One region of the Peribacillus sp. N1 genome, then DNA from elsewhere that is predicted to be linked to it. Evidence: riboswitches for the same ligand, from Rfam matches in the RefSeq annotation. Region 1 holds a riboswitch; each other region holds the start of a gene.
The links. A riboswitch is a leader RNA that binds a small molecule or an ion and turns the genes downstream of it on or off. The one in region 1 is predicted to bind S-adenosylmethionine.
Positions count from the first base shown of each region.

Region 2: another riboswitch for S-adenosylmethionine. It lies ahead of ACYP5M_RS19325 (methionine biosynthesis PLP-dependent protein); the one in region 1 lies ahead of metK (methionine adenosyltransferase).
Region 3: another riboswitch for S-adenosylmethionine. It lies ahead of mmuP (S-methylmethionine permease); the one in region 1 lies ahead of metK (methionine adenosyltransferase).
Region 4: another riboswitch for S-adenosylmethionine. It lies ahead of mtnK (S-methyl-5-thioribose kinase); the one in region 1 lies ahead of metK (methionine adenosyltransferase).

Region 1 covers NZ_BAAHZO010000007.1:33,726-36,896, forward strand. The annotation lists gene pckA (phosphoenolpyruvate carboxykinase (ATP)) at 1-881, opposite strand, end outside; SAM riboswitch class I at 1,299-1,460, shown strand; gene metK (methionine adenosyltransferase) at 1,624-2,817, shown strand.
Region 2 covers NZ_BAAHZO010000005.1:165,308-168,478, forward strand. The annotation lists gene fumC (class II fumarate hydratase) at 1-1,263, opposite strand, end outside; SAM riboswitch class I at 1,592-1,705, shown strand; gene ACYP5M_RS19325 (methionine biosynthesis PLP-dependent protein) at 1,792-2,904, shown strand; gene metC (cystathionine beta-lyase) at 2,901-3,171, shown strand, end outside.
Region 3 covers NZ_BAAHZO010000001.1:1,098,658-1,101,828, reverse strand. The annotation lists gene ACYP5M_RS05175 (ring-cleaving dioxygenase) at 1-268, shown strand, start outside; gene ACYP5M_RS05170 (alpha/beta hydrolase) at 268-876, shown strand; gene ACYP5M_RS05165 (flavin reductase family protein) at 894-1,502, shown strand; SAM riboswitch class I at 1,727-1,829, shown strand; gene mmuP (S-methylmethionine permease) at 1,913-3,171, shown strand, end outside.
Region 4 covers NZ_BAAHZO010000001.1:1,256,344-1,259,514, reverse strand. The annotation lists gene mtnA (S-methyl-5-thioribose-1-phosphate isomerase) at 1-356, opposite strand, end outside; gene mtnK (S-methyl-5-thioribose kinase) at 371-1,573, opposite strand; SAM riboswitch class I at 1,652-1,805, opposite strand; gene ACYP5M_RS05965 (carbon-nitrogen family hydrolase) at 1,877-2,659, opposite strand; gene ACYP5M_RS05960 (pyridoxal phosphate-dependent aminotransferase) at 2,759-3,171, shown strand, end outside.

The sequences.
Region 1 (3,171 bases):
ACGGCACCGAAACGGATTGCATCGAAAATTTGTGGTTCTTTTTCACGTGAAAGATTGATCGTTTTCGCATAGCAGCCGCCTTCGATGTTGAATACGCCATTAGAAGACCAGCCGTGCTCGTCATCGCCAATCAGTTTACGGCTAGTGTCTGCTGATAAAGTTGTTTTGCCTGTACCGGACAGACCGAAGAATAAAGCGACGTCCCCTTCACGTCCTACGTTAGCAGAGCAATGCATTGGAAGGATTCCAGCCTCTGGAAGTAAGTAGTTCATGATCGAGAAGATCGATTTTTTCATTTCTCCTGCATATTCCGTTCCGCCGATCAGGATGGTACGTCGTTCAAATGAAACGATGATGAAAGTTTCGGAAGTGGTTCCGTCCACTTCTGGGTCTGCTTTGAAGTTAGGTGCAGAAAGGATTGTGAATTCAGCTTCGTGACCTCTTAGTTCCTCTTCATTTGGACGGATGAACAAAGTATGGGCGAAAAGGTTATGCCAAGCATATTCATTAACAACACGGATTGGAAGACGAGATGATTCGTCTGCACCAGCGAAACCTTTAAAAACAAAAATCTCTTCTTTTGCTTTTAGGTAGTCAACTACTTTATTATATAGTTTATTGAACACATCTTCGGAAATTGGCTGGTTCACTGAACCCCAATCGATTTTATCTTTAACGGATGCTTCTTCCACGATAAATTTATCTTTAGGTGAACGACCAGTATATTTGCCGGTTTCAGCTTTTACTGCGCCGGTTGATGTTAAAACGCCTTCATTTCTGCTTAATACTTTTTCGACCAATTGAGGAACTGAAAGTTGAGTTTGCACATTGTTTCCTGTTAATAACTGGTGTAACTCATTAGAAACATCTACAGAATTCATATATGAGGTACCTTCCTTTGTTTAAGTTTTTAGATTACAATTAGTATAACACATTCATTTAAATAGTCTATACTATTTCTTCTAATTTGTGATTATTTTCAGCTGGACACGTTAATCATTTTATTCCGGCAGGAACCGAGTCAGGATTATCACATATACTTTAATGAAGTCAATTTTATTTTAATAGGAAGTAAGTAAGCAATATATTTCCAATGGTGAAGTCGTTTTTCGTATGCTTAATACTTATTATTAATGGCAATTTCCAACATTTCTATTCGTATTTTGCATTGTAAACCCTTCAAAAACGCTGTATCAACACTTTTTTCAAAAGAAAGCCATACTGGGCGGAAATGTTCTTTTTAGAAAAGCATTGACAAATTCCAACCAGATACGATAATATCTTAAATTGTACGGATTCTCTTATCCCGAGTTGGTGGAGGGACAGGCCCTTTGAAACCCAGCAACCTGCCATATTGAACTTGACTCCAAGATCGATCGCCGAAAATAAAGCGAAGATCTTCAAGGAATAGTGGTGATGGTGCTAACCTGAGCAAGGTAAAAACCCTTGAACGATAAGAGTGAAAGGATAGAAGACAGAATTTTAAACCTTTCCTCATTTGCCAGGGAAGGTTTTTGTGTTTTTCATAAGTAATTCTGTGTCTATAGTTGAAACTAATGAGGGAAACGAGTTCCGTAAAAATCAGGCTTATGCCTACAACATACTAACTTCCAAGGAGGAAATATGATGTCAAAGAAACGTCTATTTACTTCTGAATCTGTTACAGAGGGCCATCCGGACAAAATTTGTGATCAGATTTCAGATTCCATTTTAGATGCTATCCTAGCTAAGGATGCAAATGCACGTGTTGCGTGTGAAACTAGTGTAACAACAGGCCTTGTACTTGTTGCTGGTGAAATTACAACGTCCGCTTACGTGGATATTCCGCGTATCGTTCGTGATACGATTAAAGGAATTGGCTACACACGTGCGAAATACGGTTTCGATGCTGAAACTTGTGCAGTGTTGAGTTCCATTGATGAGCAGTCTGCCGATATCGCAGCTGGAGTCGATAAAGCATTGGAAGCTCGTGAAGGAAACATGTCAGAGGAAGAAATCGATGCAATCGGTGCAGGGGACCAAGGTCTTATGTTCGGATTTGCTTGTAATGAAACAGAAGAGCTTATGCCGCTTCCGATTTCATTGGCGCATAAACTTTCATTCCGCCTGGCTCAAGTTCGTAAAGATGAAACTCTTGCTTACTTACGCCCTGATGGTAAAACACAGGTAACTGTGGAATATGATGAGAATAACCGTCCTGTACGTGTAGATACAATCGTTATCTCTACACAGCATGATGCTGAAATTACGCTTGAACAAATTCAAGCCGATCTAAAAGAACATGTGATCAAAGCGGTCGTTCCAGCTGAATTGATCGATGCTCAAACTAAATACTTCATCAACCCGACTGGCCGTTTCGTAATTGGCGGACCTCAAGGGGATGCTGGTCTTACTGGACGTAAAATCATCGTTGATACTTACGGTGGATACGCTCGTCACGGCGGCGGTGCATTCTCTGGTAAGGATGCTACTAAAGTTGACCGTTCTGCTGCATACGCTGCTCGTTATGTTGCGAAAAACATCGTGGCAGCCGGCCTTGCCGACAAAGCGGAAGTTCAATTGGCATACGCAATCGGTGTGGCAGAGCCTGTATCGATTTCAATTGATACGTTCGGAACTGGTACAGTTAGCGAAGAAGTCCTTGTTGACCTAGTTCGTGCTAACTTCGACCTTCGTCCAGCTGGCATCATCAAAATGCTTGACCTTCGTCGCCCGATCTACAAACAAACAGCTGCTTACGGACACTTTGGCCGTACAGATGTCGATCTTCCATGGGAACGCACGGACAAAGCAGAAACATTAAAAGCACAAGCGTAAATCATATAAAAAAGGTGTCCCGCAATTTGCGGGACACCTTTTTTTTGTGGATTAATTTTGCCGTCAGCGGGAATAATTCAAGAAATCCCAAAGAAATATAAAATACGTGCAAAACTCGTGAGTTAAAGTCGTTTACAAGTTTGTTTGGGTCATCAAATCGTGAGGTTGAAGCGTTACTCGAGAGTTTGTAGCAAGTACTCGAGATTTTAGAGCGTATACTCGAGATTTTAGAGCGTATACTCGTGAGTTTAGAGCGTATACTCATGAGTTTAGAGCATATACTCATGAATTTAGAGCGTATACTCGTGAGTTTGGAGTAAATACTCGTGAATTTGTAGCAAATACTCGTGAGTT
Region 2 (3,171 bases), on a different contig from region 1:
CTTGGCTGCTTTTTCATAACCGATATGCGGGTTCAATGCTGTCACCAACATAAGGGAACGTTCTACATTTTCTTTGATTTTATCTTCATTTGCAGTGATGCCTACCGCACAATTGTCGTTGAATGAATGAATGCCTTCCGTCAATAATTTGACCGTCTGCAGGAAGTTATAGATGATGACTGGTTTGAATACATTCAATTCAAAGTTACCTTGACTTGCTGCAAAGCCAATTGTAGCATCGTTACCAACGATTTGTGTTGCAATCATGGTAAGCGCTTCACTTTGTGTTGGATTGACTTTACCTGGCATGATGGAGCTGCCCGGTTCGTTTTCCGGAATGGCTATTTCGCCGATTCCGCTTCTTGGTCCACTTGCAAGCCATCTGACATCGTTCGCAATTTTCATTAAATCCGCCGCCAATGCTTTCAAAGCACCGTGTGCGTAGACGATTTCGTTATGGCTAGTCAATGCATGGAACTTATTATCAGATGTGACAAAAGGGTATCCTGTATCTGCTGCAATTTGTTTGGCAGAGAGTCCCGGGAATTCTTTTTTTGTATTGATTCCGGTTCCTACAGCCGTTCCGCCTAGAGCAAGGTTCAATAATTTTTGGCTGCTTTCTTCAATCATCGCTAGATCCTTATCGAGCATCGCTTTCCAACCGGAAATTTCTTGTCCTAATGTTAATGGAGTAGCATCTTGAAGATGTGTCCGGCCAATTTTCACTACATCCCAAAATTCTTTTTCTTTTGTATCGAATGTATCACGAAGGGCTTTGATGGCAGGGACCAATTTTTCAGCGACTTCCATAAAGGCTGCAATATGCATGGCGGTCGGGAAAGTATCATTTGAGCTTTGCGCCTTGTTAACATCATCATTCGGGTGAAGGGTTTCAGATTCACCATTTTCTTTTAACCACTCATTCCCTTTGTTAGCGACCACTTCGTTCACGTTCATATTACTTTGCGTGCCGCTTCCCGTTTGCCAAACTACAAGCGGGAAATGTTCATCAAGCGTACCTTCAAGGATTTCCCCGCAAATCTTGACGATGGCATTCTTTTTAACTTCGGAAAGATCACCAAGATCATAGTTCACCTTTGCCGCAGCTTGTTTAACGTATGCAAATGCACGAACTAATTCAATCGGCATTTTTTCGTTACCTATTTTGAAATTGTTACGGCTTCTCTCAGTTTGTGCTCCCCAATATTTATCAGCAGGAACTTTCACTTCACCCATCGTATCTCGTTCGATTCTGTATTCCATGTGTTCTCCTCCTATGTTTGCACTATTCATTGAAGACCTTTTGCATATGAAATGAATAATGTCGGATTATTCTTTCTCTCCATACATTGTACAAACTTTATTATTTTAAAGCAAAAATATCCCGCTGACCCTTTCCATGTTTTCTGAAAAATCCAAGTTCCATTCATGTTTATATGAAAATTCAATTATTCTTTTTAGACACATAAAGTGTAGACACCGCTAGGCTCCAATTGACCTGGTCATGAACATCAAAGCATTATCACTCCCAAAATGTCCTTGACAGTATTTTGTATATATAGTAAATTCAAAAGAAATTGAATAATCTAAACTCTTATCGAGAGAGGTAGAGGGAATGGCCCGATGACACCTCAGCAACCTTCATTTGTTTCAAACCAATGAAAAGGTGCTAATTCCACAAGTTTGTGAACTTGGAAGATAAGAAGAATGACTCGTCCCTACTTAATCAAAGTCTTCTTCTTAAAGAAGACTTTTTTTTATTTTATATAACTCAAAGGAGCAGTGAAAACCATGTACAAATCTGAAACATATCTTGCTCAATTAGGAAATCGCAGCGAAACGGCGACAGGAACAGTCAATCCGCCGGTATACTTTTCAACAGCTTTTCGTCACGAAGGAATTGGCCAATCGACGGGATTCGACTACACAAGGACTGGTAACCCTACACGCCAGCTATTGGAGCGATCCATCGCCGATCTGGAAAAAGGAGACCAAGGTTATGCCTGCAGTTCAGGAATGGCCGCCATCTCCACTATTCTTGCCCTTTTTAAATCCGGGGATGCATGGATTGTCAGCGAAGATCTTTATGGCGGTACATATCGTCTGTTAGAACAAGGTTTTAAAAAATGGGGATTGCAGTGTGACTATGTAAACACTTGTTGTTTGGAGGATATCGAAAAAGCCATCACTCCTCACACGAAAGCCATCTTCATCGAAACTCCCACTAACCCCCTTATGCAGCAAACGGACATTAGCGCCGTTGCGGCATTGGCCAAACGATATAATTTATTGTTAATCGTTGATAACACTTTTTACACGCCTCTTATTCAACAACCCATCGTGCTTGGAGCGGATATTGTGATTCATAGTGCAACCAAGTATCTCGGTGGTCATAATGATGTGCTCGCGGGACTGATCGTTGCTAGCGGCGCTGAATTATGTGATGCACTTGCCTTCCATCATAATGGTACTGGAGCTGTCTTGAGCCCATTTGATTCTTGGCTGTTGATGCGCGGAATGAAAACCCTGGCATTGCGGATGGAGCGTCATGAAAAGAATGCTAAGATACTTGTAGATTACTTATCGGAGCATGATTGTGTCACTGATGTATTGTATCCCGGCAGAGGCGGCATGATTTCTTTCCGCATCATTGATGAAGCGGCGGTCAACCCATTTTTACAATCGCTCTCATTAATTTCCTTTGCAGAAAGCCTTGGAGGGGTTGAAAGCTTCATCACCTATCCTGCCACACAAACACATGCCGATATACCGCTTGAAGTCAGAACGGCAAATGGGGTTTGTAATCGCCTGCTTCGCTTCTCCGTTGGCATCGAGGATAGCGATGATTTGATTGGCGACCTGCAGCAAGCATTCGCACATGTAAAAAGGGAGGCACTACGATGACAGGTCATGATTTTAGCTTTGAAACGAAATTACTTCATAATCAACATAAATTCGATCCGGCAACGGGCGGTGTGAGCGTCCCCATTCAGCATGCATCGACGTTCCATCAATCGGATATCGATCAATTCGGCAAATATGACTACAGCAGAAGCGGGAACCCAACTCGCGAGGCACTTGAAGATATCATTGCCGATTTAGAGGAAGGCACTCACGGCTTTGCCTTTTCATCAGGTATGGCTGCCATTTCAACAGCCTTCCTGCTATTGT
Region 3 (3,171 bases), on a different contig from region 1:
TCATAAAGAATGGAGGGAACATATCGCAAACCATGGCTATGGCGTGACACCCTTTAAAGACCGCCAATACTTCGATGCCATTTATTTCAGGGAAGATGGAGGCATACTCTTTGAAGTTGCCACAGATCCACCTGGCTTTGCTCATGATGAAACGAAGGAAACGATGGGTAGTAAATTAATGCTGCCGCCATGGCTTGAAGAAAAAAGGGAAATTATGGAGAAAACGTTACTGCCGGCAGTGCCGAGGGTACTAGAGGAGGATAAATGATGAAGCATATTTTTCAAAAAGGAAGTAATCCAGATGCACCGTTGCTTTTGCTTTTACATGGCACTGGGGGAACGGAAACGGATCTTTTGCCATTATCGGAGATGGTTTCACCGGGATCATCCGTACTCAGCGTACGGGGAAATGTACTTGAAAACGGAATGCCCCGTTATTTCCGCCGGCTGGCTGAAGGAGTTTTTGATGAAGAAGATTTGATTTTCCGTACGAAGGAGCTTTATGACTTCTTGGAATCAGCGTCCGGACAATATGACTTCGATCGTGACAGAGTGGTGGCATTAGGTTATTCTAATGGTGCAAACATAGCAGCAAGTTTGATGTTCCATTTCGAAGGGGCATTAAAAGGAGCGATTCTTCATCATCCAATGGTGCCTAGACGCGGGATTGCTTTGCCGTCCCTATCGGATATACCTGTATTCATTGCTGCAGGTAAAAACGATCCGATATGCCCCGCAGCAGAAACTGATGAACTTAATCGGATTTTACTGCAAGCGGGTGCTGCGGTGGACGTTCACTGGGAAAATTACGGTCATCAGTTAACACGTACAGAGGTTGATGCAGCAAGTTCATGGTTTCAAAAGAACTTTTTATAAGAATGAGAGGGATGAAGATGATTTCAGTAAATCCTGAAAGTCTTACAGAACGGGAAAATTATAAGTTTTTGACTGGAAGCATCATACCGAGACCAATAGCCCTGGTCACGACACAATCCGAAACCGGTACAATCAATATAGCGCCGTTCAGTTTTTTTAACATAGTCAGTTCCAATCCTCCGATGATTTCCATTTCTGTTCAACGGAAAGAAGGAGTTTTTAAGGACACGGCCCGAAATGCAATTCAAACAGGTGAATTCGTTGTTCATATCACTGATGAAGACAATGTTGCTGATGCAAATCGAACGGCCAAGGAACTCCCGTCTGACGAAAGTGAATTGGGTCTTACCAATTTCACTCAGGCTGTTAGTGATAAGGTGTCGGTACCAGGATTGCAAGAAGCGAAGGTACGCTTTGAATGCACATTGGAGCATGCGATACCTTTGGCAGGTTCCAAGAATAAACCTGGTTGTGATTTATTGATAGGGAAAATAGTCTGCTATCATATAGAGCAGGAGATTTACCATAATGGCCGAATTGACCAGAAGCGGCTAAAACCAGTAGCAAGATTAGCGGGTCATACTTATACAAAACTAGGAGAATTATTTGAAATTGAAAGACCTTAAGGAATATAAGAAAAATGGCGTCATCTTTTAAGGTGTCGTCATTTTTTAAAAATTATTCCCGGTTAGCATTATTTACAATTCTATAATGTAAGCGACTGTTCCAAAAACAAGTTCATATCTATGCCAAAGGTGCGTTGATCGTTTGGATTTTAAAGGAAGTCTTTACAAACCGAAACAAAACTTGACAATTTTTTCATAGATTGATAAAGTTATAAAAAAATAATTTCTTATCCAGAGAGGTGGAGGGACTGGCCCTATGAAACCTCAGCAACAGGTCTGCAATGACACTGTGCTAATTCCAGGGGGTGAAACCTTGATAGATAAGACCGTACGTGTTTATTTGTCAGTAACGCACTCTTTTTTAGAGTGCGTTTTCGTTTTTTCTGGATGCAAGATAAAGGAGAGTAAGAATGGAGAACAAAAGGAAGCATGATTTTCAAAGGAAAATGCAGGCACGGCATATAATAATGCTATCGCTTGGCGGGGTGATTGGAACAGGTTTATTCTTAAGTTCGGGTTATACGATTCAACAGGCAGGCCCGTTTGGCACCATCCTTTCGTATCTGATTGGGGCATTAGTGGTTTATCTAGTCATGCTATGTCTAGGGGAACTGGCAGTACATATGCCCGAGACAGGTGCGTTTCATAGCTACTCAGCTAAATACATAGGTCCTGGGACAGGGTATACAGTAGCCTGGTTGTATTGGCTAACTTGGACAGTTGCACTTGGTTCGGAATTCACGGCTGCAGGATTGTTGATGCAGAGATGGTTTCCATCAATCAATGTCTGGATATGGAGTGCACTATTTGCCATATTGGTTTTGGCATTAAATGCGTGGACCGTTAAATTTTTCGCTGAATCCGAATTCTGGTTTGCGTCTATAAAGGTATTTGCCATTGTGATTTTCATTATTTTGGGAGCAGCGGCAATGCTAGGTTTCATTCCAATAATTCATTCACAATCCGCTCCGTTATTCTCCAATTTTACAAGTGAAGGTTTATTTCCGAATGGTGCTTTTGCCATTATAATGACGATGCTTGCGGTGAATTTCGCATTCTCTGGAACTGAATTAATTGGAATTGCAGCTGGAGAAACTGTGAATCCAGAAAAAACGATACCAAAGGCAATCCGTATGACATTATGGAGATTGATTATCTTTTTTGTAGGAACCATCGTTGTATTATCCGCATTATTGCCTATTTCGGATGCAAGCGTATTAGAAAGCCCCTTTGTGGCAGTTCTTGAACGGATTGGTGTGCCATATGCAGCGGATATTATGAACTTTGTTATATTAACTGCCATTTTGTCTGCTGCAAACTCAGGACTGTATGCGGCATCCAGAATGCTTTGGTCACTTGCAGATAAGGAAACTATATCACCAATATTTGCAAAATTGACAAAACGGGGAGTTCCGATAAATGCAGTCCTTTTCAGTATGTTGGGCGGCTGCTTAGCCCTGTTTTCGAGTATTATTGCACCGGATACTGTTTACATAGTGCTTGTATCCATTTCTGGACTAGCCGTTGTTGTAGTTTGGATGAGTATTAGCATGTCGCAATTTCTATTTCGCAGACGATATATAAACGAAGGAAATTCAGTAAATGACTTAGCTTATCGAACGCCATTATATCCACTCGTACCAATCGTTTCTTTTATGCTATGCCTAGC
Region 4 (3,171 bases), on a different contig from region 1:
GTTGAAATGCTTTGCGCATCTTCCAGAGTATTTTCCATCCTCCTTAACGCCCAAAAAAGGTTGACAGCGGTTGGCCGTGATGATGCGAGTTTTTCAATATGCCTTGATACATTTTTCTTGAATTCGGCTAATTCAGCGGTTGTTTCCTGTTTCGCACCAAGTGCAACACCAAATGCTGCCGTCAGTCCAATTGCTGGGGCACCGCGAACTTTTAATGTCAAAATGCTGTCATACACATCATCAACAGAATGAAGTTCAATGAATTCTGTTATGGAAGGAAGGGCTTGTTGATTTAATAATGTAATATGGGTATCAGCCCATTGTACCGAATAAGGTAATGGTGCATGTGTTGTCATGTGCAGGTCTCCTTTTAAATGGTTGAATAAGATGGCAGTGTACGTTGCTTCAAGGCTTCAATGACAGCTGAAACATCCAATTCTTCCCGTTTTTTAATTAAAAAAACACCGATTTCCAATGTAGCCGTTTTGGCAGCGATCCTTGTTTCTTTATCTTCATTGACATTTAAATCGGCAACGTGGGAAAGTCCGATGGTTCGCCGAATCAGTTCACAGCCGGCAAAGCCGAATGCATCTTTTTTGAATTTTGTCAGTAAATAAGGCAGATAACCTTTCACATGACGAAATGGGCTTTTATTTTGACCTTCCCATAATTCGGAATAAGTTTCTTCAAAGGCATTCCAAAATTCATTAAGGTGTGTGAAAATCTCTTCCTTTCCAACGCTATTACGTGTGACTGCCTGAAAGAGAAGGTTGGCAGTGTATTGACCAAGGTCAAAACCAACTGGACCATAAAAAGCGAATTCTGGATCGATAACCTTTGTTTCAGTTTCACTTGCAAATATACTTCCAGTATGTAAATCTCCATGAAGCAAGGCTTCCTGCTCGGTTTCAAAGCTTTGTTTCAGCTTAGCGACCTCAAGGATCACTTCTTTATCATTCCATATATTTTTGGCGGCATCAGTCAATTCCACCTCGAAATCTCCCGGGAGTTCCTCAAAAAATGGATCCGTGAAAATGAAGACCTCAGTGATTTTGCAGAGTTCGGGATTCGTGAAATGTCGGGCAACTTCCTTTTTGGCAGAGGGTTCTAAATGATAATCGGATGTATAAAATGCCGTTTTCGCAACATATTCACCAATATGCTGTGAAAGCAATGGATATGAATCGCCTTCAATCAATCCTGTTCTAACGATTTTCAAATGGGATAAATCCTCCATGACCGTGATGGCAAGCTTTTCATCAGAATAATAGACTTGCGGTACGAATTCTGGGCAATAACTTCTGAAATGAATCAGCGCATTCGCTTCAATGGCAGCCCTTTTCAATGTCAGCGGCCAGCCTTCGCCAAGTACCTTGGCATAAGGAACCGCTTGTTTAATGATAATTCCTTTATTTGTGACTGTGTCTGTAATATGAAAAACATAATTTAAGTTTCCATCGCCGATTTCTTTACATGTTAAACTTGCATCCGCATTGACCAACCCAAGTTTTTTTGCAAGGGTTATAGCTGTTTCGTTTGTCAATCTCTTAAAATTTGAATGGTTTTGAGTCATTCTTTTCCCCTCCGGATTCAAAATAAGAATAAAAAAGCCTCTTTCATATAGAAAGAGGCAGAAGTTTTGGCTTCGGACCTCTTATCTTCCAGAATATGAATTCTGGTGGAATTAGCACCGTGCTCTGTGGATTTTATAATCCGGCGGTGAATCCGCCCCATTTCACAATGGTATTACAGTCGGTTGCTGGGCTTCATAGGGCCTTTATCCCTCAGCCTGCTCTTGATAAGAGTAAATGTTTTCTGAAATTTTAATCTTCGGGAAAATAATATCAACTTTTTAAATAGTTTGTCAATGGGTAATTTAATAAAAATCAGGACGGCGATCTTCGAATACAGGTATTTTGTTACGTGCTTCCGTAACTTTATTGAAGTCCAAGGTGCCTGTCAGGAGTTCGTTTCCTTCTCCGGCTTCACTTATGATATTTCCCCAAGGATCAATAATCAGGGAATGACCGGCAAATATATTATTGACATCAGAGCCTGAGCGATTAACGGCTACTACATAGGCTTGGTTCTCGATGGCACGGCTAATCAATAAGGCTCTCCAGTGATCGAGTCTCGGCTTTGGCCATTCAGCCGTAACGAATAGAACTTCGGCGCCTTTAGCGGTATGGGCTCGCTGCCATTCAGGAAAACGGATGTCATAACAAATGAAACCAGCACATATTTTTTCATCAAGAGTAAATAAACCATCCTTTTCTCCTGGCTTCAGGAAATGATGTTCATCCATTAACTGAAATAAGTGAAGCTTATCATATTCTTTTATGAGATTTCCCTGTTTATCGATGATGATCATGGTGTTATAGATTCCCTTGCCCGTTTTTTTCGCAATGGAACCGCCTACGATGTGAATCTCGTGTTTCCTTGCCTGTGTTTTAAGAAATTCAATCGTTTTTTCCGCCTCTTGATCAGCAATCTCATTTAACCTGCTTAAGTCGTATCCGGTTGTCCAAAGCTCTGGTAAAATGACGATATCGGGTTCTGACCGTGCTGCTTTTTCCAACCATTGTTCCGCAACCTGAAAATTGATATCCGGTTGCCCGAATGCTATATCCATTTGAATACAAGCTATTTTCCACTTCATCGTTTAAAACCCCCACATGTAAAAAATGCTTTACAAGACTATGATAAACATATATCATTTGTGTCTAGAATTTCAAGAAATTTCAGAGAAGGTGTATAAATGGTGCAATTCGAAAAATCCAGACAGCTTCAGGACCTGCCCAAGCAGTTTTTTGCCTCACTAGTCGCAAAAGTCAATGCCATCACGGAGCAAGGACATGATGTCATTAATTTAGGCCAGGGAAACCCTGATCAGCCGACACCAGACCATATCGTGAAAAGCTTGCAGTCTGCCGCTGAAAAAACGATTAATCATAAATATTCGCCATTCCGGGGGCATCAATATTTAAAAGATGCTGCTGCCGTCTTTTATGAACGTGAATTCGGTGTCAAGCTGGATCCGAACAGTGAAGTGGCGATTCTCTTCGGGGGAAAGGCAGGTCTTGTCGAACTGCCGCAGTGTTTATTGAATCCGGGTGATACGATCCTTGTTCCGGATCCCGGCTATCCGGATTATCTTTCCGGTGTTGTTTT